Regions from separate parts of the Mesorhizobium sp. B2-8-9 genome, predicted to be linked through region 2. Evidence: predicted binding sites of a transcription regulator. Region 2 holds the regulator's gene; each other region holds the start of a gene.

Region 1 (7,227 bases), on a different contig from region 2:
GGACCTATACCGGCTCGCGCCACGGCAAGGAGGTGGCGATGCCCTATTGGAGCATTCCCGACGAGGCCTTCGACGATCCGGACGAAATGGCGGTGTGGGCGCGGCGGGCTTATGAAGCGGGACGAAGGGCGGGGACGCAATCCGGGTGAGGGGGGCCTTCGCCGCGCGTGCCTACAACGCCTTGGCGATCTCCGCCGCCAGCCGCGCATTGTTCTCGACCAGCGCGATGTTGGTCTTGAGGCTGCGGCCGCCGGTCAGCTCCAGGATCTTCGACAGCAGGAACGGTGTCACCGCCTTGCCGGTGACGTTGAGCGCCTCGGCCGCCTTTTGCGCGGCCTGGATGTAGCCGTCCATCTCGGCGGCCGGGATTTCGTCATTCTGCGGCACCGGGTTGGCGACGAGGATGCCGCCGCCCAGGCCCAGCGCTTGGCGCGTTCGGTAGAAATGCGCGATGTCTTCCGGCGCATGAAGGGTCAGCGGTGCGCGGAAGGGCGACTGCCTCGACCAGAAGGCGGGCATCGTCTCGCAGCCATGGCCGATAACCGGTACGCCGCGCGTTTCCAGCACTTCCAGCGTCTTTTCGATGTCGAGAATCGCCTTGGCGCCGGCCGAGACGACGATGACCGGCGTGCGCGCCAATTCGTCGAGGTCGGCCGAGATATCGAAGCTTTTCTCAGCGCCCTTGTGGACGCCGCCAATGCCGCCGGTGGCGAACACTTTTATGCCGGCCATATGCGCGGCGATCATGGTCGCCGCAACCGTGGTGCCGCCGGTGCGCGTTTGAGCGACCGCGAAGCCGAGATCGGCGCGCGACAGCTTCATGGCGTCGCCCGTCATGGCAAGCGATTCGCGCTCGCCGTCGGAGAGGCCGATCTTGATGCGGCCGTCGACCACGGCGATCGTTGCCGGTACCGCGCCGCAGTCGATGATGATCTGCTCGACCTTGGCAGCCATTGCGCCATTGTCGGGGTAGGGCATGCCGTGGGTGATGATGGTGCTTTCCAGCGCCACCACGGGCCGGCCGGCGGCAAGCGCCTCGGCCACCGGCGGATGGATATCGACGAAGGGGCGGGCGGTGTCAGGTGTCATGGCTGTCTCCGATCCGAAGGGATTGCTTCGGCAGTGGTGGCCCTATGCCACTTCCCGCGGCTCCGGCACAAGGGCAAGCGCCTGCGTGAAGGTGGCGATCGTGAAGGACGGCACGGCCTGCGGGCTCTCTATGGCGAGCATCGCCGCGGCAAGGCCTTCGCGTAGTGCTGCGCGCAGCGGCAGGCCGCGCAGCAAGGCGGCGACGGTTGCGCCGGTCAAGGCGTCGCCGGCGCCGGTCACGTCGGCCACCTTGCGCGGCGCGGGCGGGTCGATCTCGAAGATGCCGGTATCGTCGAAGCCCAGCACCGGAGCGCTGCCGGACGTGACCACGCCGGCGTTCAGGCCAGCCCGCCGGAGCGCGTCGACGAGCGTTTCGCCGGATGGCGCCGCGCCGACCAGCGCGGCGGCCTCGCGGCGGTTCATGAAGAGCAGCGACAGGTTGTCGAGCAGCGGCGCCAGGCGGACGACCTTGGCCGGCGAGACGGCGATGGCGAAGACCGGCCGGCCGCCGGCAAGCGCCAGCAGACGCTCCAGCGCGGCCGTCGGCAGGTTGGCGTCGCACAGGATGGCGTCGGTGGCGGCGATCGCCTCGCGCACCTTGGCGCGCCTTATTTGTTTGGGGAAGGCAAGGTCGTAGAGCGCCATGTCGGCAAGCCCGACGATCAACTCGCCTTCGGCATCGATCAGCGCCGTGTAGCTCGGCGTCGTGCGGTCGAGGAACACCACCGAAAGGTCTTTTATCCCGGCGTTGTCGATCGCCGAGGCGACCGTGTCCGCCGCAGCGTCACCGCCACGCACCGAGATCAGCGAGGCCGACACGCCGCGCTTCACCACGCTGCGCAGCGCGTTGAAAACCACGCCGCCGACGTCTTCGCGCATGACGCCGGGATTCGAAGCCGCGGGCACATAGACGCCCGAGACCTGGCCGCGCCGGTCGATATGGGCGCCGCCAAGCGCCAGGATTGTTGGGGATGTCGGCATTTCGGGTCGATGACTTTCGTTGATCGTGCGGCCGCGCACACTAGAGCGGTTCAGCGTTTCACGGAATCGCTGAACTGCTCTAAGTCTTTATCCTGGACGGAAAGCCGGCACGCACCGCAATTGCTCTAGGTTTCCTCAGGTCGCCCTGCAATCGGGGTTGCGATTCGGACGGCCGGGTATCGAAATCTCTTCTGGACCGGTGGTTGCACTCCGCACCAGCCCTGGTGAGACAAAAATAGAACAAATCCAGATATTGATTATTTTTCAGATATTTGTTGCCCCTTGCCAAATGAGAACAAAAAAGGTACAAAACAAGCAGGGATCACGGATTGTCCGGCCTTCATTGACGACCAAGGGGTGATGTATCATGGCTCAGAATTCTTTGCGGCTTGTAGAGGATAAGGCAGTGGACAAATCAAAGGCTCTGGACGCGGCGCTGTCGCAAATCGAGCGCGCGTTCGGTAAGGGCTCGATCATGCGGCTCGGCGCCAACGAGCAGGTGGTCGAGATCGAAACCGTGCCGACCGGCTCGCTCGGCCTCGACATCGCGCTCGGCGTCGGCGGCCTGCCGCGCGGCCGCATCATCGAGATCTACGGGCCGGAAAGCTCGGGCAAGACGACGCTGGCGCTGCACACGGTGGCGGAAGCCCAGAAGAAGGGCGGTATCTGCGCCTTCGTCGATGCCGAGCACGCGCTCGATCCGGTCTATGCCCGCAAGCTTGGCGTCGACCTCGAGAACCTTTTGATCTCGCAGCCCGACACCGGCGAGCAGGCGTTGGAGATCTGCGACACGCTGGTGCGTTCGGGCGCCATCGACGTGCTGGTCGTCGACTCGGTGGCGGCACTGACGCCGCGCGCTGAAATCGAAGGCGAGATGGGCGATTCGCTGCCCGGTCTTCAGGCTCGCCTGATGAGCCAGGCGCTGCGCAAGCTGACCGCCTCGATCTCGCGTTCCAACACCATGGTCATCTTCATCAACCAGATCCGCATGAAGATCGGCGTCATGTTCGGCTCGCCCGAGACGACCACCGGCGGCAACGCGCTGAAATTCTACGCCTCGGTGCGCCTCGACATCCGCCGCATCGGCTCGGTCAAGGACCGTGACGAGGTCGTCGGCAACCAGACCCGCGTCAAGGTGGTGAAGAACAAGCTGGCCCCGCCCTTCAAGGTGGTCGAGTTCGACATCATGTATGGCGAGGGCGTGTCGAAGACAGGCGAGCTGATCGATCTCGGCGTCAAGGCCGGCGTCATCGAGAAGTCGGGCGCCTGGTTCTCCTACAATTCCCAGCGCCTCGGCCAGGGTCGCGAGAACGCAAAACTGTTCCTGCGCGACAATCCCGACACGGCGCGTGAGGTCGAGCTTGCGTTGCGCCAGAATGCCGGGCTGATCGCCGAGAAATTCCTCGAGAATGGCGGCTCCGAAGGCGGCGACGACGGTTTCGAGGACGAGGCCGGCGCCTTGTAAAGGGCGTGCCCCGGGGATTTTGGGGTCCGCGTGGTCCGAGGGCGCCCGAGAGCAGTTGGTTTGCTTAGCCGGAGTTCGGCCACAATCCTGGTTTATCGCCTTATGCTTATGTAATCGAGTTCTTGTATTGCGTAACCCGAACCGCCGGCCTTCGTGCCGGCGGTTTTGCGTTGTACGGGCGGCGCTGAGCCGCTGCTCGCCGGCCGATCGGCCCCAAAGCGCGTCGCGCCGCTCAGGCGATGCGCTTTGGTCTTTGTTTATGCACCTCGTTTTCCCAAAACCGTTTGCGCAGTTTTGAGCGGCACGACTGTTTTCCGTGTTTCTGGACAGGCACAAGAGCTATCGCTAAAAGGCCAATCTATCTTCTGAAACACCAAAGCCCATTTTGCCGCCGGCCGGGCCGGCGGTTCTTGCGAAAAAAGGCAGTATGCAATGAGTGGCGTGAACGACATCCGGTCGACATTCCTCGACTACTTCCGCAAGGAGGGCCACGAGATCGTCGCCTCCAGCCCGCTGGTGCCGCGCAACGATCCGACGCTGATGTTCACCAACGCCGGCATGGTGCAGTTCAAGAACGTCTTCACCGGCCTTGAGAAGCGTCCCTATACGCGAGCCTCTACCGCGCAAAAAAGCGTGCGCGCCGGCGGCAAGCATAACGACCTCGACAATGTCGGCTACACCGCGCGCCATCTGACCTTCTTCGAGATGCTCGGCAATTTCTCATTCGGCGACTATTTCAAGGAGCGCGCGATCGAGCTTGCGTGGAATCTGATCACCAAGGGTTTCGGCCTCAAGAAGGACAAGCTGCTGGTCACCGTCTATCACACCGATGACGAGGCGGCGGCTTACTGGAAGAAGATCGCCGGCTTCTCGGACGATCGCATCATCCGGATCCCGACCTCGGACAATTTCTGGGCGATGGGCGACACCGGCCCCTGCGGCCCGTGCTCGGAAATCTTCATCGATCGCGGCGAGCACATCTGGGGCGGACCGCCCGGCAGCCCGGAAGAGGACGGCGACCGGTTCCTGGAATTCTGGAACCTGGTGTTCATGCAATACGAGCAGGTGAGCAAGGAAGAGCGCATCGACCTGCCGCGTCCCTCGATCGACACGGGCATGGGCCTGGAGCGCATGGCCTCTATCCTGCAGGGCGTCGAAAGCGTCTTCGAGACCGACCTGTTCAAGCATCTGATCGACGCGGCGTCCTCGGCGCTCGGGCAGGGGCCAAGCCAGGAGAACGCGGCGTCCTACCGCGTCATCGCGGATCATCTGCGCTCAACCTCGTTCCTGGTGGCCGACGGGGTTCTGCCGTCCAATGAGGGGCGCGGCTATGTGCTGCGCCGCATCATGCGCCGCGCCATGCGCCATGCGCAGCTGCTTGGCGCCAAGGAGCCGCTGATGTGGCAGCTGGTGCCGGCGCTGGTGCGCGAGATGGGCCAGGCCTATCCCGAGCTGGTGCGCGGCGAGGCGCTGATCACCGAGACGCTGAAGCTCGAGGAAACACGCTTCCGCAAGACGCTGGTGCGCGGCCTCGGCCTGCTTTCGGACGCGACCGAGACGCTCAAAGCCGGCGATATGCTGGACGGCGAGACCGCTTTCAAGCTCTACGACACCTACGGCTTCCCGCTCGATCTGACGCAGGATGCGCTGCGCCAGCGCAGCATCTCGGTCGATATCGCCGGCTTCACCGACGCGATGGAGCGGCAGAAGGCCGAGGCGCGCGCGCATTGGGCTGGCTCGGGTGAAGCCGCGACCGAGACGGTATGGTTCTCGGTACGCGAACAGACCGGCGCGACCGAATTCCTCGGCTATGAGACCGAGCAAGCGGAAGGCATCGTGCAAGCCCTGGTCAAGGACGGCAAGACCATCGACAGCGCGAGCCAAGGCGATGCGGTCGCCGTGGTCGTCAACCAGACGCCGTTCTACGGCGAATCCGGCGGCCAGATGGGCGACACCGGCGCGATTTCCGGCGAGGGTTTTTCAATCGAGATCTCGGACACGCAGAAGAAGGCCGATGGTTTGTTCGTGCATCTCGGCAAGGTGGCCAAAGGCACGGTCAAGACGGGTGATGCCGTCGAGCTGAAGGTCGATCATGCCCGCCGCTCGAGGCTGCGCGCCAACCACTCCGCGACGCATCTCATCCACGAGGCGCTGCGCGAGGTGTTGGGCACCCATGTTGCGCAGAAGGGCTCGCTGGTCGCGCCCGAAAGGCTGCGCTTCGACATTTCGCACAACAAGCCGATCTCGGCCGACGAGCTCGAGGAGGTCGAGCGGATGGCCAACGAGATCGTCGTGCAGAACAGCCCGGTGACGACGCGGCTGATGTCGGTCGACGATGCGATCGCCGAGGGCGCCATGGCGCTGTTCGGCGAGAAATACGGCGACGAGGTGCGCGTCGTGTCGATGGGCACCGGCCTGCATGGCGCCAAGGCCAATCGTCCTTATTCGGTCGAGCTCTGCGGCGGCACGCATGTGAGGTCGACCGGCGATATCGGCCTGGTGCGCATCCTGTCGGACAGCGCGGTCGCGGCCGGCGTGCGCCGCATCGAGGCGCTGACCGGCGAGGCGGCGCGCAGGCATCTGGACGAGCAGGACAGGCGGCTGAAAGCCGCGGCGGCGACCTTGAAAATCGCGCCGGCCGATGTGCCGGCTCGCGTCGAAACATTGCTTGAGGAACGCAAGAAGCTCGAAAAGGAGCTTACGGAAGCGCGCAAGAAACTGGCGCTTGGCGCCGGCCCGGCCGTATCCGATGCTCCGCCCACCAACGAGACCGTCGCCGGCGTCGGCTTCCTCGGCAAAGCAGTCAGCGGTGTCGCGCCGAAGGACCTGAAGCCGCTGGCGGATGCCGGCAAGAAGACGCTCGGCTCCGGCGTGGTCGTCTTTGTCGGCGCCGGCGAGGACAACAAGGCAAGCGTAGTCGTCGGCGTCACCGACGATTTGACCGGCCGCTTCAGCGCCGTCGATCTCGTGCGCGTCGCGTCTGCCGCGCTTGGCGGCCAGGGCGGTGGCGGGCGCCCGGATATGGCCCAGGCCGGTGGCCCGGACGCGTCGAAGGCCAATGACGCGATCGCGGCGGTGAGAGCGGCGCTGGAGGCGGCGTAGGTTAGGGGCGTCAGCAAAGCCGCGCCGCTTTCAGGGCGTGGGCCATCCTGACGGAGTCGCCCCAAGTGGACAGCCAGATGAGGCAATCCGTGGCGACGGTGATCGCTGCGCGCAGGAGGTATAGTAGCCGGCCTGGTGCCAGCAACTGCTCCTCGGCGTGATGGAGATGGGCCAGCTCTTCCTCACGGATCGACTGGACAATGGCATGCAGTTCGGGATCGCGCTCAGCTAGATAGTAGAGCTGGTCGTCGAGATGGCGGTGCACTGTCGCTTCGACGGCGGCTGTGCATGCCCAGATGCCTTGCTGGCCCAGCAGGGCAGTGAGAAAGCCCAGCAACCAGCCTCCCCAACTCCAGAATTGCATCACGCGGCATGGACGCGAATTTCGCGCCGGCATGGCGGCACGGAAGGCGGCACAATGCTGGCGCTCGTGTCCAAGCATCTCCAACAAAGCTGGCACGCAATCAGGCGAAAAGCGTCGCGCGACAAGGATTTGCGCCGAATAGATCCTGATCGCTCCAAATTCGCCGGCGTGGTTGACCCGGACTATCCTGCCCACGGTCAACGCGTCGCGGCGAGAAAGCTCACCC
Region 2 (7,227 bases):
ACTGCTGCTCACCGGCAAGGCGCGTGCCGAGGCCGTTTGAGGATGGCCTCCCTTACTCATCTTGGCGCCAAGGGCGAAGCCAACATGGTCGATGTCGGCGACAAGGCCGAGACGACGCGCACGGCAGTCGCTGAAGGGTTCGTCTCCATGCAGCCGGAAACGCTGGAGATGATCCTGGCCGGCGACGCCAAGAAAGGCGACGTATTGGGGACTGCCCGTATCGCCGGCATCATGGCCGCAAAGAAGACGCACGAACTGATCCCGCTCTGCCATCCGCTGCTTCTGACCAAAGTTGGCGTCGAGATCGAGCCGGACCATTCCTTGCCAGGTCTCAAGGTCACCGCGCTCGCCCGCGTCACCGGCAAGACGGGCGTGGAGATGGAGGCGCTGACCGCCGCTTCAGTCGCCTGCCTCACCATCTACGACATGGCCAAGGCAGCGGACCGCGGGATGGTGATTTCCGGCGTCCGGCTGGTCGAGAAGACCGGCGGCAAATCAGGCGACTACAAGGCAGGTTCATAATGGCCTTGCTTCCGGTCACCGAGGCGCTCGAACGCCTGCTGGACGGCGTGACGGCTCTGCCGGGCGAGCGCGTTCCGCTGGCTGACGCGGCGGGCCGCGTGCTGGCCGAGCCGGTGGTCGCGCTGCGCACGCAGCCACCTTTCGATGCCTCCGCGATGGACGGCTATGCCGCGCGCTTCTGCGATGTCGCCTCGGCGCCGGCGCTACTCGAGGTCATCGGCATGGCGCCTGCCGGGCGCGGTTTCTCCGGAACCGTCGGGGAAGGCCAGGCCGTGCGCATCTTCACCGGGGCGCCGTTGCCGGAGGGCGCCGACACGGTCGTCATCCAGGAAAACGTCCGCGACCTCGGCAATGGCAGGATCGAGCTGACCGAGCCGACCGCGGAAGGACGTAATGTGCGCCGCCGCGGGCTCGACTTCGGCCAGGGCGACGTGCTGCTCGAAAAGGGCCGCGTGCTCGATGCAGCGGCCCTTTCGCTGGCGGCCTCGGCCAACCACCCAGCCCTGAACGTCGTGCGCCGGCCGCTGGTCGCGATCATCGCCACCGGCGACGAATTGCTGCCGCCTGGCAGCGCGCTCGGCCCTGACCAGATCATTTCGTCGAATGCCTACGGCGTTGCCGCCGCCGCCCAGTCGGTCGGCGCGCTCGCGCTCGATCTCGGCATCGCCGCCGACCGCCAGGAGGCGATTGCCGCGCTGGTCCGGAAAGCGGTCGAGGCGGACGCCGATGTCGTCGTCACGCTCGGCGGCGCCTCGGTCGGCGACCACGACCTCGTCCATAACGTGCTGACCGGCGAAGGCATGCAGCTCGATTTCTGGAAAATCGCCATGCGCCCCGGCAAACCGCTGATGTTTGGCCGGCTTGGCAATATCCGCTGCATCGGCCTGCCCGGCAATCCGGTGGCAAGCATTGTCTGCTCGCAACTCTTCCTGAAGCCGCTGCTTGCGCGGCTCGGCGGCCGCGATCATCGGCAGGACGTGCGAACGGCTCGGCTTGGCACTGCGATCCGGGCCAACGATCTCAGGCAGGATTACGTGCGCGCGGTCGTGCGCGAGGACGCCGGCACCTTCGTCGCGACGCCTTTCGGAATCCAGGACTCCTCGATGCTGCGGATGCTCGCCGACGCCAACGGCCTGATCGTGCGCGAGCCCTTTGCGCCGGCGGCGGAAGCCGGCGCCGAATGCAGCGTGCTCATGCTGCGCTAGGCTTCGACGAAGTCGATCCTGATACGTCGACGAAGTCGATCGTAACCTTATTCGTCCACCAACGTACGGGTCAGGGGATGATCCCGGTCGGCGAGGCCATCGACAACGTTGAAATGATGCCGGTCCGGCTCGACCACTGAACGGGTGGAGGCGCCGAGCCCGGTCCAGATGTTGGCGAGCAACGCGCTCTGACGCAGGAATTCCGAACGCTCGCCGCCGCCGGCCCAGCAGGTGATGCAGGCTCCCTGTCGAGGCCGCAACAATGCCGGGCTTTCGCTCCGCGCTTCCGGCTCGTCGATGTTCAGGGTCTCGTTCAGCGCTGTGAACATCAGCGGCCGAAGGTCGTGCAGGCCTGAAATCGAAACCACTTGGCGTATGCGCCGCGCCACATCGGATGATAGCGGTGAGGCCGTGGTCACCATCCGGCTGGCGAGATGCCCGCCGGCCGAGTGCCCGGTCAGCATCAGCGGACCATCGACCATGGCCGCCGTCTTCTCGATCGCTGCAGCGACCTCGCCGACTATGCCGCCGATCCTGGTCTGCGGGCACAGCGTGTAGGAGGGCATGGCGACGGCAAAGCCGCGGCCGAGCGCGCCTCCAGCCAGATGCGACCAGGAGCTCTTGTCCGACTCCATCCAGTAGCCGCCGTGGATGAACACGACGAGCCCCCTTGGCGCCGCAGACGGGAGAAACAGGTCGAAGCGATTGCGCGGCGCTTCGCCGTAGACAACATCGAGCCGCGCCCTGCCCTCTGACAGCAGCCTTTCGCGAAACGCCCGCGCCGGCCGATCCCACGCAGCCGGCCAGCGGTCGCCGCCCGCGATATTGGCGCCATTTGCATAGGCGTCATCCCAGTCGGCAATACGATGTCCCAGCAACGGTGTCTCCTCGATCAGGTCATTTGTTCGGCATCGCCGATTCAAAGTCAGGTAACGGTTGTTTTGATGGCAAAGCGCGCGTCTTGCCAGATGCCAGTGCGCAGGATTTCCTGCAGCACCTCGACCGCATTCCAGACATCGCGGTAGCCGACATAGAGCGGCGTGAAGCCGAAACGAATGGTGGATGGCGCGCGGAAATCGCCGATCACGCCGCGCTCGATCAACGCACGCATCACCTGGTAGCCATGCGGATGGGCGAACGACACCTGGCTGCCGCGCTCGGCGCCGTTGCGTGGACTCTCCAGCTCAAGACCGAAGCCGCCGCATTTGGCTTCGACAAGCCGGATGAACAGGTCCGTCAGCGCGACGCTTTTTCTCCGCACGGCCCTGATGTCGACATCGTTCCACATATCCAGCGCCCCTTTCAGCGCGCGCATCGACAGCACCGGTTGCGTTCCGCACAGGAACCGCCGGATGCCCGTGCCCGCGGCGTAGCCCTGCTCGAACGCGAAAGGCCGGGCATGGCCCCACCAGCCGCTGAGCGGCTGGCGAATGTCGCGGTGATGGCGGCTCGCGGCGTAGATGAAGGCTGGCGAGCCCGGCCCGCCATTGAGATACTTGTAGGTGCAGCCAATGGCGAAATCGGCATTAGAGCCGTCGAGATCCACCGGCAGCGCACCCGCCGTGTGGCAGAGGTCCCACGCGATCAGCGCGCCGGCTTCATGAGCCTTACGGGTGAGCGCCGCCATGTCGCGCAGCCGGCCGGATTTGTAGTTGACGTGGTTGACCAAGATGACCGCGACGCGATCGTCAACCAGTTCCTCAATCGTCGGGGCATCGGTGCCTTCGAGCCGCAGCACCGTGCCGAGCCGCGTCGATGCGACGCTTTCCGCCATGTAGAGGTCGGTCGGAAAGCTGTCGCCCTCGGCAACGATCACCGAACGCTCGGGCCGCATTGCAAGTGCCGCATGCAGGACCTTGTAGATGTTGATCGAAGTCGTGTCGCAAACGACCGTCTGGCCGGGTTTCGCGCCGATCAGCCGTCCTAGCTGGTCACCCAGCTCGATGGGCATATCGAACCAGCCGGCGGTGTTCCAGGCGCGGATGAGATCCCGCGCCCATTCCTGCCTCGCGGCAGTCTCGATCTCGCTGAAGGCGTCTACCGAAGCAGCGCCCAGCGAATTGCCGTCGAGGTATATGACGTCTTCCGGCAAGACGAAGCGATCGCGCATGGCGCGCAGCGGATCCGCGGCATCCATCGCCTCGACTTCGGCGAGATCAGGAATTCCCCTCATTGTGCTGCCGCCTCCATTTCGATCTGGCCAAGGGGGTTGTCTCACCACCGTCGGCGACAGGGCAAGAACCTTTGGTCCTACGTTAGCTGGTCCATAGACGGCGAAGACTGCGGATCGGAACTTCGCCAAGGTTGGCATTTTGGGTTCGTTTCGTTCACGGTGCCACGCGCTTACGGTAGAGCCGACGTGATCCCAACCACGGCTTCGTGATCGTGGCGGGTTGTATTTCAGCGTAAGGGGAACTCCAAAATCGAGCGAAATCAATGCCGCTGCCCCAGGAGGGGCAGCCGGCCGTCACCGGATGCGACATTGTTTCGGCAGCCTTAACAAATTCACTAAACTTTAAACGGTTGCGGAACACAACTGGAACAGATAGTGTTTGTTCTGGGTTTGTTTTTCTGATTCTGGTTTCAGAACCCGTGGGGGCCGCCGATGCTGACGCGCAAACAACATGAACTCCTGATGTTCATCCATGAACGCCTGAAGGAGAGCGGGATTCCTCCATCATTCGATGAGATGAAGGAGGCGCTCGACCTTGCCTCCAAGTCCGGCATCCACCGGCTGATCACTGCGCTGGAGGAACGTGGCTTCATTCGCCGGCTGCCGAACCGGGCGCGCGCGCTGGAAGTGCTGCGCCTACCCGACTCGATCGCGCCTGGCCTGAATGCCGCGAAGAAGTTTTCGCCGAGCATCATCCAGGGCGGCCAAGGCAATCTCAGTCGCCAGGTCAAGCCGACGACGCCATCGCGCACCCCGACGCCAAGCAATGACGACGAGGCCGCGGCGGCCGTATCCATTCCGGTGATGGGCCGCATCGCCGCCGGCGTGCCGATTGACGCCATCCAGCACCAGACGCATTCGATCTCGGTGCCGCCGGACATGATCATGGGCGGCGAGCATTACGCGTTGGAGGTCAAGGGCGACTCGATGATCGAGGCCGGCATCTTCGACGGCGACACCGTCATCATCCGCAATGCCAACACCGCAAGCCCGGGCGAGATCGTGGTGGCGCTGGTCGACGATGAGGAGGCGACGCTTAAGCGTTTCCGCCGCAAGGGTGCCTCGATCGCGCTCGAGGCCGCCAACCCGGCCTATGAGACCCGGATCTTTGGACCGGACCGGGTCAAGGTTCAGGGCAAGCTCGTGGGACTTATCCGCCGCTACTGAGCAGAACTGCCCCGGCCTTCTTCGCCCGAACGACAATCTATTGGCCCGGTGCGGCGGCTGGTTTCTCCGGCTGCTTATAGGGCGCCAGTCCCCTCGCCTCGCGCGTGTATTTCCGCTGCTCGTGCCAGGGTCGGTATGGTTCTACGACCGCGTAGCGGACGGTTGGCCGCGCGGTTGCCGATTGCGGATCGAAGAAAACGGCGGCGCTGCCGTCGCGCGCCAGCTGCCGCTTGGTGACGACGAGCACACGCGGATCGCGGCACGGGTTATAGGCCGTGGCGTCGTTGATGACGATGAGGTCGGCGAAGCCGCAGGCCGGCCGGGCGGTGTCGCGGGTCTCGGCGAGCGCGACGATCGCGCCGGAAGGATGCCGACCGATGCAGAGATCGCCGCTGCAATAGAAGGGCGAGCCGGGCGGCAGCTCGACGGGATCGGCAATGTCCAGCGTATCTTTGGCGAACCTTTCTGGCGGCACGATCTCCTCGGCTTTCAGCGCCCGTTTCCAGTTGTCGGTGGTGAACTCGTTGGAGCGTTCGCGGTTGACGGCAAGCTCGCCGCCGCCGATCGGCATCGCCACCAGATGCGCATCCTCCGAGATAAGTACGTCCGGTGTGCGGACGTGCGGAATGGCCAGCAGCGCAGCGAGCGCGAAAGGTACGGCGGCAAGCCTCAGCCAAGTGGTAGCCATGGTCGCGATGACCAGCGCGACCGTCGCCAGCAGCACCGACTGGATCGAGATCAGCCCCACGGCGTCGACCGGTGAGCGCTCGGAAATCCATGCCGAAATGGCGATCATCGCCGTCAGGCCTTTGCCCATGACAAAGAGGAAGGGACCGTCTAAGCCGAAGGGCATGGCCAGCGCGCTCAGCACGGCGAACGGCATGACGACCAATGAGACGATCGGCATGACCGCCAGATTGGCCAGCAGGCTGAGCGGCGACACCCGCTGGAAGTGCCAGATGGCAAACAACAATGTTGCGCTGCCCGCGATGAGCGACGTCACGGCGGCGCCACCCGCTCCAATCGCCAGTTTTCGCGATAAGAACCCGAGAAACGAACGCTTTGCCGGCGGCGCGGTCGTTTTGCCGGCGCGATAGTCGGCAAAGCCGGCATAGGCGCCGACCAGGGCGGCGGTGGCGGCGAAGGACATCTGGAAGCTCGGGCCGACCACTTCATGCGGCGAGACCAGGATGACGGCGATGGCAGAGATCGCCAGGTTGCGCATGGTCAGCGCCGCGCGGTCGAAAAGCACGGCGACCAGCATCACGCCAAGCATGATGAAGCTTCGCTCGGCCGCCACCACGATGCCGGAGATCACGAGATAGGCGGCGATCGACGCCAGCGCGATGCCAGCGGCATATTTCTTCACCGGCCGGCGCGACGAGAAGTCCGGAAACAGCGCGAAGGCGCCGCGCAAAAGCACCATGATCGTGCCGGCGACCAGCGCCATATGCAGGCCGGAGATCGAAATGATGTGGTAGATGCCGGTCCGCCGCATCGACTCATTGATGGCTTCCGGAATGCCAGCACGAACGCCGACGATCAGCGCCGCCGCGATCTCGCCCTCGGAACCGCCGATGCTGCTCCTGATGTGGTCGGCAATCCCCTCGCGAGCATTTTCTATGGCCGATGCCACGCGCGCGCCAAACGGCACCTCCGTTGGCGCACTCGGGGTCGGCGCGACAAGTTTCGGATCGCCCAGGAAAAAGCCGCTGGCGCCTATGCCGGCAAAATAGCTGTCGAAGGAAAAGTCGTAGCTGTCCGGCCGAACAGGACCTGTCGGCGGCAGCAGCTTGGCATAGCCGGTCAGCATCGACCCGGCCGACATGCCGGACGGGATCCTGCGCGCCGACAGCCTGATGCGGTCCGGCGCGTAGCGCAGCTTCGGACGCTCCGTGGATATCAGATCTATGGTGAGCCGGACACGGCCGTTGGCCATCGCCTCGGCGGTGACGAGGCGGCCCGTCAGCCGTGTCTGGATTTCGGAACCCAGCATCGGGGTCGCCATCCGCCAGGTCTCCACCTTGGCCGCGAGAAAGCCCAAGGCGCAGAAAAACGCCGCCATGAAGACAAGGTGCGTTCTGTGCCGGGAACGCGAGACCGCCGCGCAGACCGCCATCAGGGCGACCGCCGCGAGCGGCCTGTAGAGGTCCGGCTCGG
Region 3 (7,227 bases), on a different contig from region 2:
ATCGTCCTGCTTGCGTCCAAGGCGCGCGAGATCGGCTACCCGGTGCTGATCAAGGCGCGCGCCGGCGGCGGCGGCAAGGGCATGCGGCGCGTCGACCATCCCGACGACTTCTCGGAGGCGCTTTCCAGCGCGCGTCGCGAGGCGAAGGCGGCGTTCGGCGACGATCGCGTGCTGGTGGAAAAATATGTCGACAAGCCGCGTCACATCGAAGTGCAGGTGTTCGGCGACAATTTCGGCAACGCCGTGCATCTTTTCGAACGCGACTGCTCGGCGCAGCGCCGCCACCAGAAGGTGATCGAGGAAGCGCCCGCCCCCGGCATGACGCCGGCGCTGCGCAAGGAGATGACGGAGGCGGCCGTGAAGGCTGCCAAGGCGATCAATTATTCGGGCGCCGGCACGATCGAGTTCATCGTCGACGCCTCTCAGGGGCTCAAGGCCGACCGCTTTTGGTTCATGGAGATGAATACCCGACTGCAGGTCGAGCATCCCGTCACCGAGATGGTCACCGGCGTCGATCTCGTCGAATGGCAGCTTCGCGTCGCGTCCGGCGAAACGCTGCCGAAGATGCAAAATGAGATCGCTTTGTTCGGCCACGCTTTCGAGGCCCGCCTCTATGCCGAGGATGCCGCGAGAGGGTTCCTGCCGGCGACCGGCACGCTGCATCATCTCAAATTCCCCGACGCGGCGCCGGAAGGTGCCGCGATACGCATCGAGACCGGCGTGCGCGCCGGCGATGCGATTTCTCCCTTCTATGATCCGATGATCGCGAAGCTGGTAGCGCACGGGAAGGATCGGGCGTCGGCGCTCGGCACGCTGCGTGAGATGCTGGCGCGGACGGAAGTGGCCGGCTCGACCGTCAACACCGCCTTCCTGGCGGCGCTCGCTGCCGACGCCGATTTCGCGGCGGGCGATGTCGATACCGGGCTGATCGGCCGGCACCAGGCGGCGCTCACCGCCATTGCCCCGCCGAGCGACGAGACGATCGCCGCCGCGGCGCTGGCGGCGGCGGATACCGCCGTGCCCGCTTCCGCCGCCGATCCCTGGTCCACGCTTTCCAGCTATGCCCATTTCCACCCGCTCTCGCGCCGCACCCGCTTGCGCTATGGCGAGGAGAACATCCTGGCGCGGGTTTCGGCACGCTCAGACGGCCGCTTCCGGGTGGTGCTGGAGGCGCCGCATGATGCGGTGAACACGCATGATTTGAGGACCATGCCGCATGCCGCCCGCTGGCCCGGCCATGTCACCGTCTTCGAGGGCGCGGTCGGCTATACGTTCACGGTCCCCGATCCGCTCGCCAAGGCCGACGAGGCGGGAGCCGCCTCAGGCAGCCTGCGCGCGCCGATGCCGGGGCTGGTCAAGCTGGTGCGCGCCGCGGCGGGCGATGCCGTGATCAAGGGCCAGCCGCTTTTGATCCTCGAAGCGATGAAGATGGAGCACATGATCGCCGCCCCGCATGACGGCGTGATCGCCGAGATCGCGGCCGAGGGCGCGCAGGTCAGCGACGGCACGGTGCTGGTGCGGTTTGCGGAGAATGGGCAGGGCTGAAGCGGCTGTTCGATTGTCTCGTTAACGAGACAAAATAATTAGGTATGGCGGGACAACCTCCCCTGCACGTCAATGCCGCAGCACAAACGGAAATGGCCGGGCTCGTCCCGGCCATTCCCTTGATTCTTGCAGAACCGATTACGGCTTGATCGGCGCGTATTTGCCGTCGTGCCACTGGTTGATGTCGTAGCTGGCGTTCTTCAGATCGCCCTTCTCGTCGAAGATGACGTCGCCGACCACGGTGCTGATCGGCTTGCCGTCCTTGAGCGCCTCCGCGACCTTGGCCGGATCGTCGGTGCCGGCGCGCTTGACGCCTTCGGCCACAGCCTGGATCACGGCATAGGAGAACAGCGTGAAGCCCTCGGGCGTGAAGCCGCCGGCCTTGATCTTGGCGACCGCGTCCTTCGCTTCAGGCTTGGCCTGCGGGTCCGACGGGAAGACGAACATGGTGCCTTCACCGGCCGGGCCGGCAACCTGCCAGAATTCCGGCGAAGCGATCGAGTCCGGCATGATCAGCTGGAACTTGACGTTCTGCTCGGCCGCCTGACGCAGGATCAGACCCGCCTCGGGGTGATAGCCGCCGAAATAGACGACGTCGGCCTTCAGTTCCTTCAGCTTGGTGACGAGGGCCGAATAGTCCTTCTCACCGGCATTGATGCCCTCGTAATCGACTTCCTTGAGACCGCCGGCATTCATCGTCGCCTTCACGGCGTCGGCAACGCCCTGGCCGTAGGCGCTCTTGTCGTGCAGGACGACAACGTTCTTGCCGGCGTATTTCTTGGCGATCCAGGGGCCGATGAAGGCGCCCTGCGCGTCGTCACGCGTGTAGAGGCGCATGATGGTCGGCCAGCCGGCCTTGGCGGCGGCGTCGGTCAGCACCGGGTTGGACGAGGCGGGGCTCATCATCAGCGTGCCGGCTTCGGCATAGACGGCCGAGGCCGGAATGCTGGAGCCCGAGCAGGCATGGCCGTCGACGAATTTGACGCCGTTGGCGACGATGCGGTTGGCGACCGAGACCGCCTGCTTCGGATCGCACTGGTCGTCTTCGATGTCGAGCTTGATCTGGGAGCCGTTGACGCCGCCAGCCGCATTGATCGCGTCGGCGGCGGCCTGCGCGCCCTGCTTGAACTGGTCACCGATGGTGGCGAGCTGACCGGTCATGGGGCCGACCACCGAAATGGTGATGTCGTCGGCGAAGGCAACCGGGGCGCTCATCATCAGGCCAAAAGCGGCCGCGCTCAAAATACCCAATTTTTTCATGACTATAAGAACTCCTCCACTTGCGCGTGCCGATCCGGCCGCGCTTCTTCCACAGAGCCGGGACAATTTCACCCTTCGCCGAAACTGTCGAGAGGACAGTGAGGCCGGCTTTGGTTCATTCCGACGAGGATTTCTTGGGCCACGCGCCTGATTACCAAGCGTAATTCAAAAAGCCGCGCCGACCTTGTTTCGGTCGGTCACGGCTTTTGCAGTCGAGCTCCCCAGACGCCCCCGCGCCTGAAACTCGCTCGCTTCCCTGTTTTTTGCGTGGCTTCGGTTGTCTCAACCCGCCACGTTCTCGTTCTTCTTGACCGGCCGTCTTTTCGCGGCCTTGTCCCGATGAGCTCTGAGCGCTACGCGCTGAGGATCAGTGCATCGTCATCCATTCGCGGGCTTCGCGCAGCGCCGTGGCGATCTCGACTTTCGACATAGTGGCCGACAGTTCCGAGCGCAGCTCGGCGGCGCGGGCCGAGCCCTTGATCGCGGCGATGTTGAACCATTTGTGGGCGGCAACGACATCGGTCTCGCAATCGCGGCCCGTCGCATACATCATGCCCAGTTCGAAAAGAATGTCGGCCTGGGCAGTTGCCCCCATGGCGCCGAAGCCGTCTTCAAGCATTTCAAAGCGTGCCATTTCAATCCCCTGTCTGGCTCCCGAGAGCTGCCTCCTTTTCCCGTGGTATCCCCTCGGGACGAGCCGCTCTTTCGATGCTTTCGAGGATGACGGCTGGCCTTGAATCCGTCGTTAAATGGCTTGCTTAATTTGAGGAAAACAAAGCTAAAACAAGAGGTAAACGCGGAAAACCGTTAAGCATGGGAATCCAGCGTTTCAGCCATTTTGCGCCAAATTCGATGAAAATTGCCGGCGGCAGAATCAAGACTTCGCTAACCACGGAAACCGAAGCGTTTTTCGATCGCGTTTATCTTCAGTCGGCCGCGTGGCGAAAATCCTTGCAACCTTCCGTCGCGGCACCGCTTTCGTTTTGGCGGCGGCTGGATTAGCTTTACCTTTGCGTAAGGGGCAGGAAGGCGGACTGGAGCCCGCCGCAACCCCATAGGGAGGTGGACACGATGTTTCGAAAGCTGACTCTGGCCTTGGCGGCCACCTTGATGATGGCGGGCGCCGCATGCGCTGACCCGATCGAAGGCAACTGGAAGACGCAGGCCGGCGACACCGCGGCGATCGGCGGGAGCGGTTCTTTCTCGATCACGCTCAAGACCGGCAAATACGCCGGCAAGACGATCGGCTCGCTGAAGGCGGCCGGCGACAACAAATATGCCGGCAGCATCACCGACCCGGCAAACGACAAGACCTATTCCGGCAAGGCGACGCTCTCGGGCACCGCGCTCAAGATGAGCGGCTGCGTGCTCGGCGGCCTGATCTGCAAGAGCCAGACCTGGCACAAGCTCTGAGCGCCAAACTCCCAGACCATACGAGACGGCCAAGGGTGTTTCACCGTTTTTGCGGAACGGTGAAACGCCCTATTTCTTTGTTTGACGCAATCCCGGACGGAAAACCGCTCACTTTTCCTGGAATTGCGTCTTTGTTTGACGCAATCCGAACGGAAAACCGCTCACACTTTTCCTGGAATTGCTCTACGCGGCCCCGTTTTCTATTGCAGCGACAGCGCTCCGCCGCGCTGTGGCACCGGCACGGTGCAAGACTCTCGTCAATCAATTTGAACCGCAGATGAATACCGGTCTCAGAACCGGTTCAGAGGCCGTCAGGCATTTTCTCCCGCATTGAAGGAGAGAGAAATGCTTGCCCGTCGCTTCACCATCGTCTGCCTGCTGATGAGCCTGTTCGGCATGCTCTTCGCCATCCTGGTGGCGGAGGCCGGTCATTCGGCCCGCTTTTGGGAACGGCCGGTGCCCGCATTGTCGGCCTCGTGAACCAAATCGAGCGCTGAAACGACAAAGCTTAAAATCGACCAAGCTGGAAACCGGGATACCACCAAAATGAACCGCATCGCCGACAATGCAACGAAGATCCTCCGGCTGCTGCCGCGGGCGATGCTTATCCTGATGCTGCTGGCAGCCCCGGTGCTGGCGGTGCCGATGATGCGGGCCGATACAAGCCATAGGATCGAGGCGCCGCCGCACAAGAACACCAGCGTAGGCTTCGTGCTGCTGATCAGCCTGCAGCGCGGGTAGATGTGACGATATTCAGGTGAGGCGTAGGCCGGTTCTCGGAATCCACCTTTCTCGACTCGGCCTGACCTGAATCAGGTCACACCTTGAATCGGAGCGATAACAAAAATCTCCAGCTGGGTTGCGGTTCCTGTCCGCTCACCCCTCCCAAGCGCTCTCCTGAGTCTCTATATTGAGCCATGGAAAAGCGAATCTACCCCCAAGCTATCGACTCGGTCGTCATGCCGGAGCCCTTCGGCAAGCAGGACTTCCACGATGCCAGAAAGGCCGTCGCGGCGCTGCAGGCGCTGTACGACCGCAACACCAAATTCCTGCGCGATTCTTTCTCAGCCCTTGCCGCGGGCGGAGATGAAAGCAAGCGCTACCGGGCCTTCTATCCGCAGATCGGCGTCACCACGACCTCGTTCAGCCAGGTCGACTCGCGCCAGGCCTATGGCCATATGCCGACGCCCGGCCATTTCGCCACCACGATCACGCAGCCGCAACTGTTCGAGAACTATCTCATCGAGCAGCTTCGGCTCATCATGCGCAATCACGGCGTGACGGTGACGGTCTCGGAATCGACGACACCCATCCCGCTGCATTTCGCCTTCCTGGAAGGCACCTATGTCGACGGCGCCGCCGCCGAGCGCATCAAGCGACCGATCCGCGACCTGTTCGACGTGCCCGATCTCGACGGCACCGACGACCAGATCGCCAACGGCACTTTCGAGGTGGCGTTCGGCGAGCCGCGGCCGCTGGCGCCTTTCACCGCGCAGCGCATCGATTATTCGCTGCACCGCATGACGCATTACACGGCGACCAGCCCGCAGCACTTCCAGAACTTCGTGCTGTTCACCAATTACCAGTTCTACATCGACGAATTCGTGGCGCGCGCCCGCGAGTTGATGGCCAATGGTGACAGCGGCTATGTCGAGTTCGTCGAACCCGGCAATGTCGTGACCAGGAACGGGGAGACGGTCCCGGAAGGAACGCCGCCGCACCGCCTGCCGCAGATGCCGGCCTACCACCTGAAGAAGCCGGGCCATGGCGGCATCAGCATGGTCAATATCGGCGTCGGCCCGTCCAACGCCAAGACCATCACCGACCATATAGCGGTGCTGAGGCCGCATGCCTGGGTGATGCTTGGCCACTGCGCCGGGCTGCGCAACACGCAGGCGTTGGGCGACTATGTGCTGGCGCATGCCTATGTGCGCGAGGACCATGTGCTCGACGACGACCTGCCGGTCTGGGTGCCGATCCCACCGCTGGCCGAAATCCAGGTGGCGCTGCAGGAGGCGGTCGCCGAAGTGACCGGCCTGTCGGGCTACGACCTCAAGCGCATCATGCGCACCGGCACCGTCGCCACCATCGACAACCGCAACTGGGAGCTGCGCGACCAGCGCGGACCGGTGCAGCGCCTGTCGCAGTCCCGGGCCATCGCGCTCGATATGGAATCGGCCACCATCGCCGCCAACGGCTTCCGCTTCCGCGTGCCTTATGGGACGCTGCTGTGCGTTTCCGACAAGCCGCTGCATGGCGAGCTGAAGCTGCCCGGCATGGCGACCGAGTTCTACAAGCGACAGGTGGCGCAGCATCTGACCATCGGCATCAAGGCGATGGAGAAGCTGGCCGAAATGCCGATGGAGCGGCTGCATTCGCGCAAGCTCAGAAGCTTTTCCGAAACGGCATTCCAATAGCCGCACGCCTGCCAGCGACCGGCGAGGCAATCGGTCGTCTTGCTTGGGCCGCAATTTGGCCGATAACCGGTCCGAACGGAAGACTGGGGTTCGGAGAAAATGACAACGGGCGGTGCGCGCTTGAGCATGATGGCTCAGCTGATAGTCCTGGCGATGATGGCATGCTCGGCTGCGCTCTTGGCCGGGTTCTTCGGCGCGCTGCATCCGGCCTTCGATTCCTTCTCTCATTTCCGCATGCATCTGAGCCTGCTGACGGCCTTGCTCGCGCTGGCCCTGCTGGCCGGTCCCTACCGGCTGCAGGCCGTCGCCGTGCTGGTCTTCGCCATCGCCTGCTTCGTTACGACGACGGGCGCACTGCCCAGATTGTCGGCGCAGCAGGCGGTCGCAAAGCCGGCCGACCGCATCACCTACAGCCTGTTGCAGATGAACCTGCGCTTCAACAACCCGACGCCGAAGAAGGTGCTGTCGCTGATCGGCAGGACCAACCCGGACGTCATCACGCTCGACGAAGTGTCCGGCATGTGGGCGAAGGAGCTCAGCTATATCGCCGGCGCCTACCCCTATCGTATCCTGTGCGACTACCCCAACGGCA
Region 4 (7,227 bases), on a different contig from region 2:
CAGTCCGAACGGGTCGGCTGCGTCAGACCGCTTAAGGGCCTCTCGACAAGCTCTTTAAACCGCGTCCAGGTCACACCGGTTCTCCGTGCCGGAGCCTGTTATGGACCGGACGGCGTTCAGATATCCAGCACGTCCGTCTCGGCGAATTCGGCGCGCTCCTGGATGAAGCGGAAACGCGCCTCGGGCTTGGTGCCCATCAGCGCGTCGACGGCATCCTTGGTGGCCTGCTCGGCGTCGATCACGTCGACCCTCAAAAGCGTGCGCTTCCTCGGATCCATCGTGGTCTCCTTGAGCTGTGAGGCCATCATCTCGCCCAGGCCCTTGAAGCGGCCGATCTCGACCTTGCCGCGCCCGGTGAACTCGGTGCGCAGCAGTTCGTCCTTGTGCGCGTCGTCGCGGGCGTAGCCGACCTTGCCGCCTTGCCGGATCGAATAGAGCGGCGGCACGGCCATGTAGAGGTGGCCGCCGCGGATCAGGTTCGGCATCTCCTGATAGAAGAAGGTGATCAGCAACGAAGCGATGTGCGCGCCGTCGACGTCGGCGTCGGTCATGATGATCACGCGGTCGTAGCGCAGATCCTCGTCGCGATATTTCGAACGCGTGCCGCAGCCGAGCGCCTGGATGAGATCGGAAATCTGCTGGTTGGCGGCAAGCTTGTCGTTGCCGGCGGAGGCGACGTTGAGGATCTTGCCGCGCAGCGGCAGCACTGCCTGGCTGGCGCGGTCGCGCGCCTGCTTGGCCGAGCCGCCGGCCGAGTCGCCCTCGACGATGAAGATCTCGGCGCCGGCGGCGGCGTTCTGCGTGCAGTCGGCAAGCTTGCCCGGAAGGCGCAGCTTGCGCACCGCGCTTTTGCGGGAGACTTCCTTTTCCTGGCGGCGCCGCACGCGTTCGTCGGCGCGCGCGATGACCCAGTCCAGAAGCTTGGAGGCTTCCTGCGGATTGTCTGCCAGCCAGTGGTCGAACGGGTCGCGAAGGGCGTTTTCGACGATGCGCATTGCCTCGATCGTCGCCAGCCTGTCCTTGGTCTGGCCGACGAATTCCGGCTCGCGGATGAACACCGACAGCATGCCGGCGGCCGAGATCATCACGTCATCGGTGGTGATGATCGAAGCGCGCTTGTTGCCGATGAGGTCGGCGTAAGCGCGCAACCCGCGCGTCAGCACGTTGCGGAAGCCGGCCTCATGCGTGCCGCCTTCGGGGGTCGGAATGGTGTTGCAATAGGAGTTGAGGAAACCGTCGCCGCCGAACCAGGTCACAGCCCATTCGAGCGAACCGTGGCCGCCCTGCTTGTCGCTCTTCCCGGCGAAAACCTCGCGCGTGACCTGGAATTCGTCGCCCAGCGTCGCCTTGAGATAGTCCTTGAGGCCGCCGGGGAAATGGAACTCGGCCTTTGCCGGCGTCTGATCCTTGTCCTTGATCAGCGACGGATCGCAGGTCCAGCGGATCTCGACGCCGCCGAACAGATAGGCCTTCGAGCGCGTCATGCGGTAAAGGCGCGCCGGTTCGAAGGCAGCGCCCTTGCCGAAAATCTGCTCGTCGGGATGGAAACGGGTCTTCGTGCCGCGGCGGTTGTGGACCTCGCCGAGATGCTCCAATCCACTGACCGGGACGCCGCGCGAAAAACGCTGCCGGTAGAGCTGACGACCCCGCGCGACCTCGACCTCGAGGTGGTCGGACAGCGCATTGACGACCGAGACGCCGACGCCGTGCAAGCCGCCGGAGGTCTCGTAAACCTTGGAGTCGAACTTGCCGCCCGAATGCAGCGTGGTCATGATGACTTCGAGCGCCGGCTTCTTGAATTTCGGATGCGGATCGACCGGGATGCCGCGGCCGTTGTCGGTGACGGTCAGGAACCCGTCGGCGGAAAGCTCGACGTCGATGAAGGTGGCGTGGCCGGCCACCGCTTCGTCCATCGAATTGTCGATGACCTCGGCGAACAGGTGATGCATCGCCTTGTCGTCGGTACCGCCGATATACATGCCAGGACGGCGCCGCACCGGCTCGAGCCCTTCCAGCACCTCGATATCGGCGGCGCTGTAGCCCTCGCTGCCGTCGCGGGTGGCGGTCGTACGCTTCGCGGCCTGCACCAGCGGATCGGCGGGCCGCGAGGGCGCGCGCACTTGCTGTGCCGGCTTTTCCATCTTGCCGAAGAGGTCGTTGCTGTCGTCCATGCTGGGCCTAGCGTCCGGTAATGCGAATCACTCGTCGATACTGCCACGCTTTTGGCGGGCGAACGAGTTCCTGTTCCGTTCAGGGATTCAAACTGTCTCTTATTCCAAAACCATTCGATAACCAAGCTGGCCGAAATAGGGCGATCGGCGGGTCGTGGGATTCCTGATTCTTTAACATTAACGCCTAGCGTGAGACCCAACCAACAAAAGACCACGGGCGTCAGGGGTTCCACTGTGAGGGGCAAGGCCATAACCATGATCGGCATCGCCGCCGTTTTCGGCGCGATCTCGATCTTTGCGGCGGATTTCTGGGTCAAGAGCCAGGCGAAGGCTCAGGCCGAGGTCAAGGTCGTCGTGGCGCCGCAGCAGCCCAAGGTCGAGTTCAAGACCATCGTGGTGGCGCAAGCGCCGCTGCGCTACGGCATGGAGCTTGGACGGCCGCAACTCGCCGAGATTCCGTGGCCGCAGGATTCGCTGCCGCAGGGCGCTTTCCCGACGATCGACAAGCTGCTTGCGGACGGCAGCCGGGTCGTGCTGTCGCCGATCGAGGTCAACGAACCGGTGCTGCTCACAAAGCTGTCGGGACCGAACGGCCGCGCCACGCTTTCCAACATGCTGTCGGCGGGAATGCGGGCCGTCACCATCCGCACCGACGAGATCGCCGGTGTCGGCGGCTTCATCACGCCGGGAGACCGCGTCGATGTCGTGCTGACGCGCGATGCTGGGGATATCCAGGAAGTGTCCAAGAATGCTCAAGGGGCCGCCGGCTCGACCGTCACGTCCGAGGTCGTCGTTGCCGACGTCAAGGTGCTTTCGGTCGGGCAGGGCGCCGACGAACGCAAGACCGAGCCGCAAGTCGCCAATTCGGTGACCATCGAGGTGACCAACGAAGGGGCGCAGAAAGTGGCGCTTGCCCGCACCGTCGGCACGCTGTCGTTGTCGCTGCGGTCGGCCGCCGACGCAACTGCCAGCAATGGCGGGCTTACGACCATCTCGTCCTTCGGCGGCTCGGTTGCCGCAAATGCGCAGGCGAGCGCCGCCTCGCTCGTCAATGCGGTGACGAAGGACCAGGACGAGCCGAAATTCAAGACGGTGATCGTGACGCGCGGCGACAAGGTCGAGGAATACAAGGTTCCTTCGCGGCAACCGCCGCAGGAACTGCAGCAATAGCCGGTGGGGACCGGCGGGGACGGGGCAAGATGTTCGGGTTTGATGCATTTCGGACGACCGGGGGATGGCGTCTTCTCGGCGTGATTGCGCTGGCGGCGACAGTGCTTGGCGTCGCCGCGCCGGCAAGGGCTGGCAATGACGTCGTCTATGTCTCGGCGAACAAGAACGCCTCGATCAAGGTCGCCAAGGGCAAGCCGAAGACGATCATGACGAGCGCCGCCTTCTACCAGATCGTCATCGGCGACCCGGAGATCGCCAACGTCAACCCGCTGACCGACAAATCCTTCTATGTGCTGGGCAACAACCTGGGTACCACCGGCATTGCCCTGTTCGACCAGAACAAGCAGCTTGTCGGCACCATCGACATCGAGGTGACGCTGGATACCGACCAGTTGGCCAGCACCATCCGCGCCAGCGTGCCCGACGCCAAGATCAAGGTTGGCTCGGCAAACGGGCGCGTCGTGCTGTCGGGCGAAGCCGATGATGCTGTCGCCGCCGACAAAGCCAGCAAGATCGCGTCACGCTTTTCCGGCAATGAGGAAGTCATCAACTCGGTCAACATCTCGTCCTCGCAGCAGGTTCAGCTCAATGTCCGATTCGTCGAGATCAACCGCCAGGCCGGCCAGGACCTCGGCGCCAAATACGCCGCCAATTTCGCCTACGGCATCGGCAACCGCAAAGTCGTGCTGAACCCGGATGGGGGAAACCTGACGGGGGCCGGAACAGGCGAGATCATCGGCAGCCTGCTGTCGAACGGCGTTTCCATCGACATCGCCATCAAGGCGCTGGAGGAACGCGGTCTGGCGCGGCGGCTGGCGGAGCCGAACCTGATCGCGCGTTCGGGCCAGACGGCGAGCTTCCTTGCCGGCGGCGAATTCCCGATCCCGGTTTCCGAAGACAATGGCAAGATCAGCGTCACCTACAAGAAGTACGGCGTCGGCCTCGATTTCACGCCGACGGTGCTGAAGGACGGGCTGGTAAGCCTCGACATCGCGCCGGAAGTGTCCTCGATCGACCCGTCCGCTTCCATCCAGGTCAGCAGCGGCATTTCCATTCCGGCCTTCATCGTGCGCCGCGCCAGGACATCGGTCGACCTCAAGAACGGCCAGAGCTTCATGATCGCCGGCCTCCTGCAGTCGCAGAACGACATCACGACATCGCGGGTGCCGGGGATCGGCAAGCTGCCGGTGCTCGGCCCGCTGTTTTCCTCGAAGTCCTATCAGCGGCGCGAGACCGATCTGGTGATCATCGTCACGCCCTACCTGGTCAAGCCGGTCGATCCCTCGAAGAAGATGGTCGAGCCGACCGACGGCACCCAGCCGGCAAGTCCCGCCGACTATTTCCTGAACAACACCGAGGAAGTGAACGCCTCGGCGTCAAAGCGTCCGGTGGCGCTGGCTGACGGCAGCGCCGCCCGCCCGGTGGCGGCCGCCACGTCCGGCCACTTCCTCGATCTGCCAAAGGATTAAGGCCATGCGCATCCCCGTTTGCCTCGCTCTGCTGCTCGCCGGTTTCGCCGGCGGTTGCACCAGCGACGACTATGTACGCGCCGAAGGGGTGACCTTGGCGGCCGGCAACGCGCAGGCGTCCAACACCGCCATGCAGATGGTCGATCCCTGGAAGTACGGCGTGCAGAACACAAGGCTTCTGGTGCCGGCCCAGCGTCCGGGTTCCGAGAGCGCTGCCGTCGGTGCGAAGGCCGGCTCCGTGTCGTCACCGACGACATCATCAACAACATCGAATTGATGGGCTGGCGAGGATGGCATCTGGTAGCAAGACCAAGAAGATCCTGCTCGTTTCGACGGACAGGACGTTCTTGCAGGACACGCGGACGGCTTTCGCGGCCTCCGAAGTCATTGAGCTCTTGACGCTGGAAAAGAGCGTCAACGAACTGCGCGGCGAGATCCTCGAGGCGGACTTCGGCACGGTCATCGTCGACATGGATGCAGCCAAGCTCGAGGAAATCGAGTCGCTGCAACGGGTCATGCGGCGGCTGGAAGGCAGCGTTCCGGTGGTTGTCGTCACCCAGGAATTCAACGCGGCGGCGGTGCGCATCCTGGTGCAGCTCAAGGTCGCCGATTTCCTGGTCAAGCCGATCACCACGGCCGACCTCGTGCGTTCCGTCATCCGTGCGCTGCAAGGACCGGGGCGGGAAGAGAACACCGAATCGCACATCTACACGTTCATGCCGGCAGCCGGCGGCGTCGGCACCACCACGCTCGCCTTGCAGACGGCCTTCCAGCTGCACCATTCGGTGATGCGGGGCGCCTCGACCTGCGTCGTCGACCTCAATTTCCAGCAAGGCGCCTGCGCCGAATATCTCGACCTCGAACCGCGCTTCGACATCACCGAAATCGAGAACCAGCCGGAGCGCCTCGACCGGCAACTGCTCGACGTGATGCTGTCCAAACATGCGAGCGGGCTGTGCGTGCTTGCCGCGCCGACGCGACCCTCGGACATGCGCTCGTTCAAGACCGATGTCGTGGTGCGCATGCTCGACCTCGTGGCGGCCTATTTCGACAATGTCGTCATCGACATGCCGCGCACCTGGTTCCCCTGGACCGAGACGGTGCTGCTGGGTTCCAACAAGCTCTATATCGTCGCCGAGATGACGGTGCCCTGCCTGCGCCATACGCAGCGTCTCATCCAGGCCGTCTACGAGACCGCCGGCAAGGAAGTGAAGCCTAACGTCATCGTCAACCGCTTCGAGCAGAAGATGTTCGACAACGGCATCAAGCAGGCCGACGTTCAGGAGATACTCGGCGAGCATTTCGTCGGCGGCATCTCCAACAATTACCGGCTGGTGCGCGAGGCGGTCGACCGCGGCGTACCGCTGCACGCCATCGACCCCAACGCCAACGTCGTCAACGACCTGAAGAAGATCATCCTGCCCGAGGAGGCCGTCCAGACGATCGCCAAGTCGAGGTCGCTGTTCGGCCTGGGCAAAGGCTTGCTGAAGAGGAAGGCAGGATGACCAGCCGCTTCTCCAACCTGCAGAGCCGCGACGTCCGCCCGCAGCGGGCGCCCGAACCCGCGCCGGTCACGCACAATGCAGTGATCATCCCGACGACCCGCAAACCGGCGCCGCCCAGGCCTGAGGCAGCCCCCGCAAAGAGCGCCAACAAGGTGCTGGACGCACGCGTGCGCATCCATCGCATGCTGCTCGAGGAGATCAACCTCGTGGCGCTGGAGCGGCTGCCCCGGGATGAAATGCGCCGGCAGGTGCATGATTTCGTCTCGGAAAAGACGCGCCAGGAGCGGATGGCAATCAACAATGCCGAGCTCGACGCCTTGGTCGACGACATCGTCGACGAGATGGTTGGCCTCGGCCCGCTGGAGCCGCTGCTCAAGGATCCCGAGATCAACGATATCCTGATCAATGGCCACCAGAACTGCTTCGTCGAAAAGCGCGGCAAGCTGCAGCAGGTCCACATCCCGTTCAAGGACGAGGCGCATCTGCTTAGAATCATTAATAAAATCGTCGCGGCGGTCGGCCGCCGCGTCGATGAATCGCAGCCCATGGTCGACGCCCGGATGCTCGACGGCTCGCGCTTCAACGCGGCGATCCGCCCCGTCGGCGTCGACGGCCCGCTGGTGTCGATCCGCAAGTTCTCCAAGAACAAGCTCGGCCTGCACAAGCTCGTCGAATTCGGCGCCATTACCCAGAACATGGCCGAGGTGCTGGCGGCGGCGGTGCATGCCCGCAAGACCACGATCATCTCCGGCGGCACCGGCACGGGCAAGACGACGATGCTCAACGCTTTGTCGGCCTTCATTCCGGAAGACGAGCGCCTGATCACCATCGAGGACGCGGCCGAGCTGCAATTGCAGCAGCCGCATGTCGCGCGCATGGAGACGCGTCCGGCCAACATCGAGGGCCAGGGCG

The links. The regulator LexA, encoded in region 2, represses DNA repair genes until DNA is damaged. The targets are predictions, from matches to a motif close to TGTTCNNNNTGTGTTCNG.
Region 1: a site for LexA is predicted at 2,362-2,379, ahead of recA (recombinase RecA). Genes of this name have one in related genera too.
Region 3: a site for LexA is predicted at 3,574-3,591, ahead of FJ423_RS14085 (sel1 repeat family protein). Genes of this name have one in related genera too.
Region 4: a site for LexA is predicted at 2,237-2,254, ahead of parE (DNA topoisomerase IV subunit B). Genes of this name have one in related genera too.

Annotation. Positions count from the first base shown of each region.
Region 1 is NZ_VFTQ01000004.1:46,260-53,486, reverse strand. Features, by position in the region: gene FJ423_RS06430 (TfoX/Sxy family protein) at 1-149, shown strand, start outside; gene FJ423_RS06425 (pseudouridine-5'-phosphate glycosidase) at 172-1,089, opposite strand; gene FJ423_RS06420 (carbohydrate kinase family protein) at 1,132-2,070, opposite strand; gene recA (recombinase RecA) at 2,438-3,535, shown strand; gene alaS (alanine--tRNA ligase) at 3,968-6,637, shown strand; gene FJ423_RS06405 (demethoxyubiquinone hydroxylase family protein) at 6,648-7,227, opposite strand, start outside; gene FJ423_RS06400 (glutathione S-transferase family protein) at 7,222-7,227, opposite strand, start outside.
Region 2 is NZ_VFTQ01000006.1:153,972-161,198, reverse strand. Features, by position in the region: gene trpC (indole-3-glycerol phosphate synthase TrpC) at 1-40, shown strand, start outside; gene moaC (cyclic pyranopterin monophosphate synthase MoaC) at 43-522, shown strand; gene glp (gephyrin-like molybdotransferase Glp) at 522-1,727, shown strand; gene FJ423_RS10135 (alpha/beta hydrolase) at 1,775-2,605, opposite strand; gene kynU (kynureninase) at 2,653-3,900, opposite strand; gene lexA (transcriptional repressor LexA) at 4,333-5,067, shown strand; gene FJ423_RS10120 (ComEC/Rec2 family competence protein) at 5,105-7,227, opposite strand, start outside.
Region 3 is NZ_VFTQ01000009.1:168,122-175,348, forward strand. Features, by position in the region: gene FJ423_RS14075 (acetyl/propionyl/methylcrotonyl-CoA carboxylase subunit alpha) at 1-1,545, shown strand, start outside; gene FJ423_RS14080 (ABC transporter substrate-binding protein) at 1,684-2,805, opposite strand; gene FJ423_RS14085 (sel1 repeat family protein) at 3,173-3,439, opposite strand; gene FJ423_RS14090 (hypothetical protein) at 3,619-3,807, shown strand; gene FJ423_RS14095 (DUF2147 domain-containing protein) at 3,877-4,218, shown strand; gene FJ423_RS34600 (hypothetical protein) at 4,564-4,698, shown strand; gene FJ423_RS14100 (hypothetical protein) at 4,765-4,959, shown strand; gene FJ423_RS14105 (AMP nucleosidase) at 5,178-6,635, shown strand; gene FJ423_RS14110 (endonuclease/exonuclease/phosphatase family protein) at 6,762-7,227, shown strand, end outside.
Region 4 is NZ_VFTQ01000004.1:191,704-198,930, reverse strand. Features, by position in the region: gene FJ423_RS07125 (FUSC family protein) at 1-74, opposite strand, end outside; gene parE (DNA topoisomerase IV subunit B) at 117-2,171, opposite strand; gene cpaB (Flp pilus assembly protein CpaB) at 2,406-3,341, shown strand; gene FJ423_RS07110 (type II and III secretion system protein family protein) at 3,371-4,810, shown strand; gene FJ423_RS07105 (hypothetical protein) at 4,815-5,087, shown strand; gene FJ423_RS07100 (response regulator/pilus assembly protein) at 5,101-6,315, shown strand; gene FJ423_RS07095 (CpaF family protein) at 6,312-7,227, shown strand, end outside.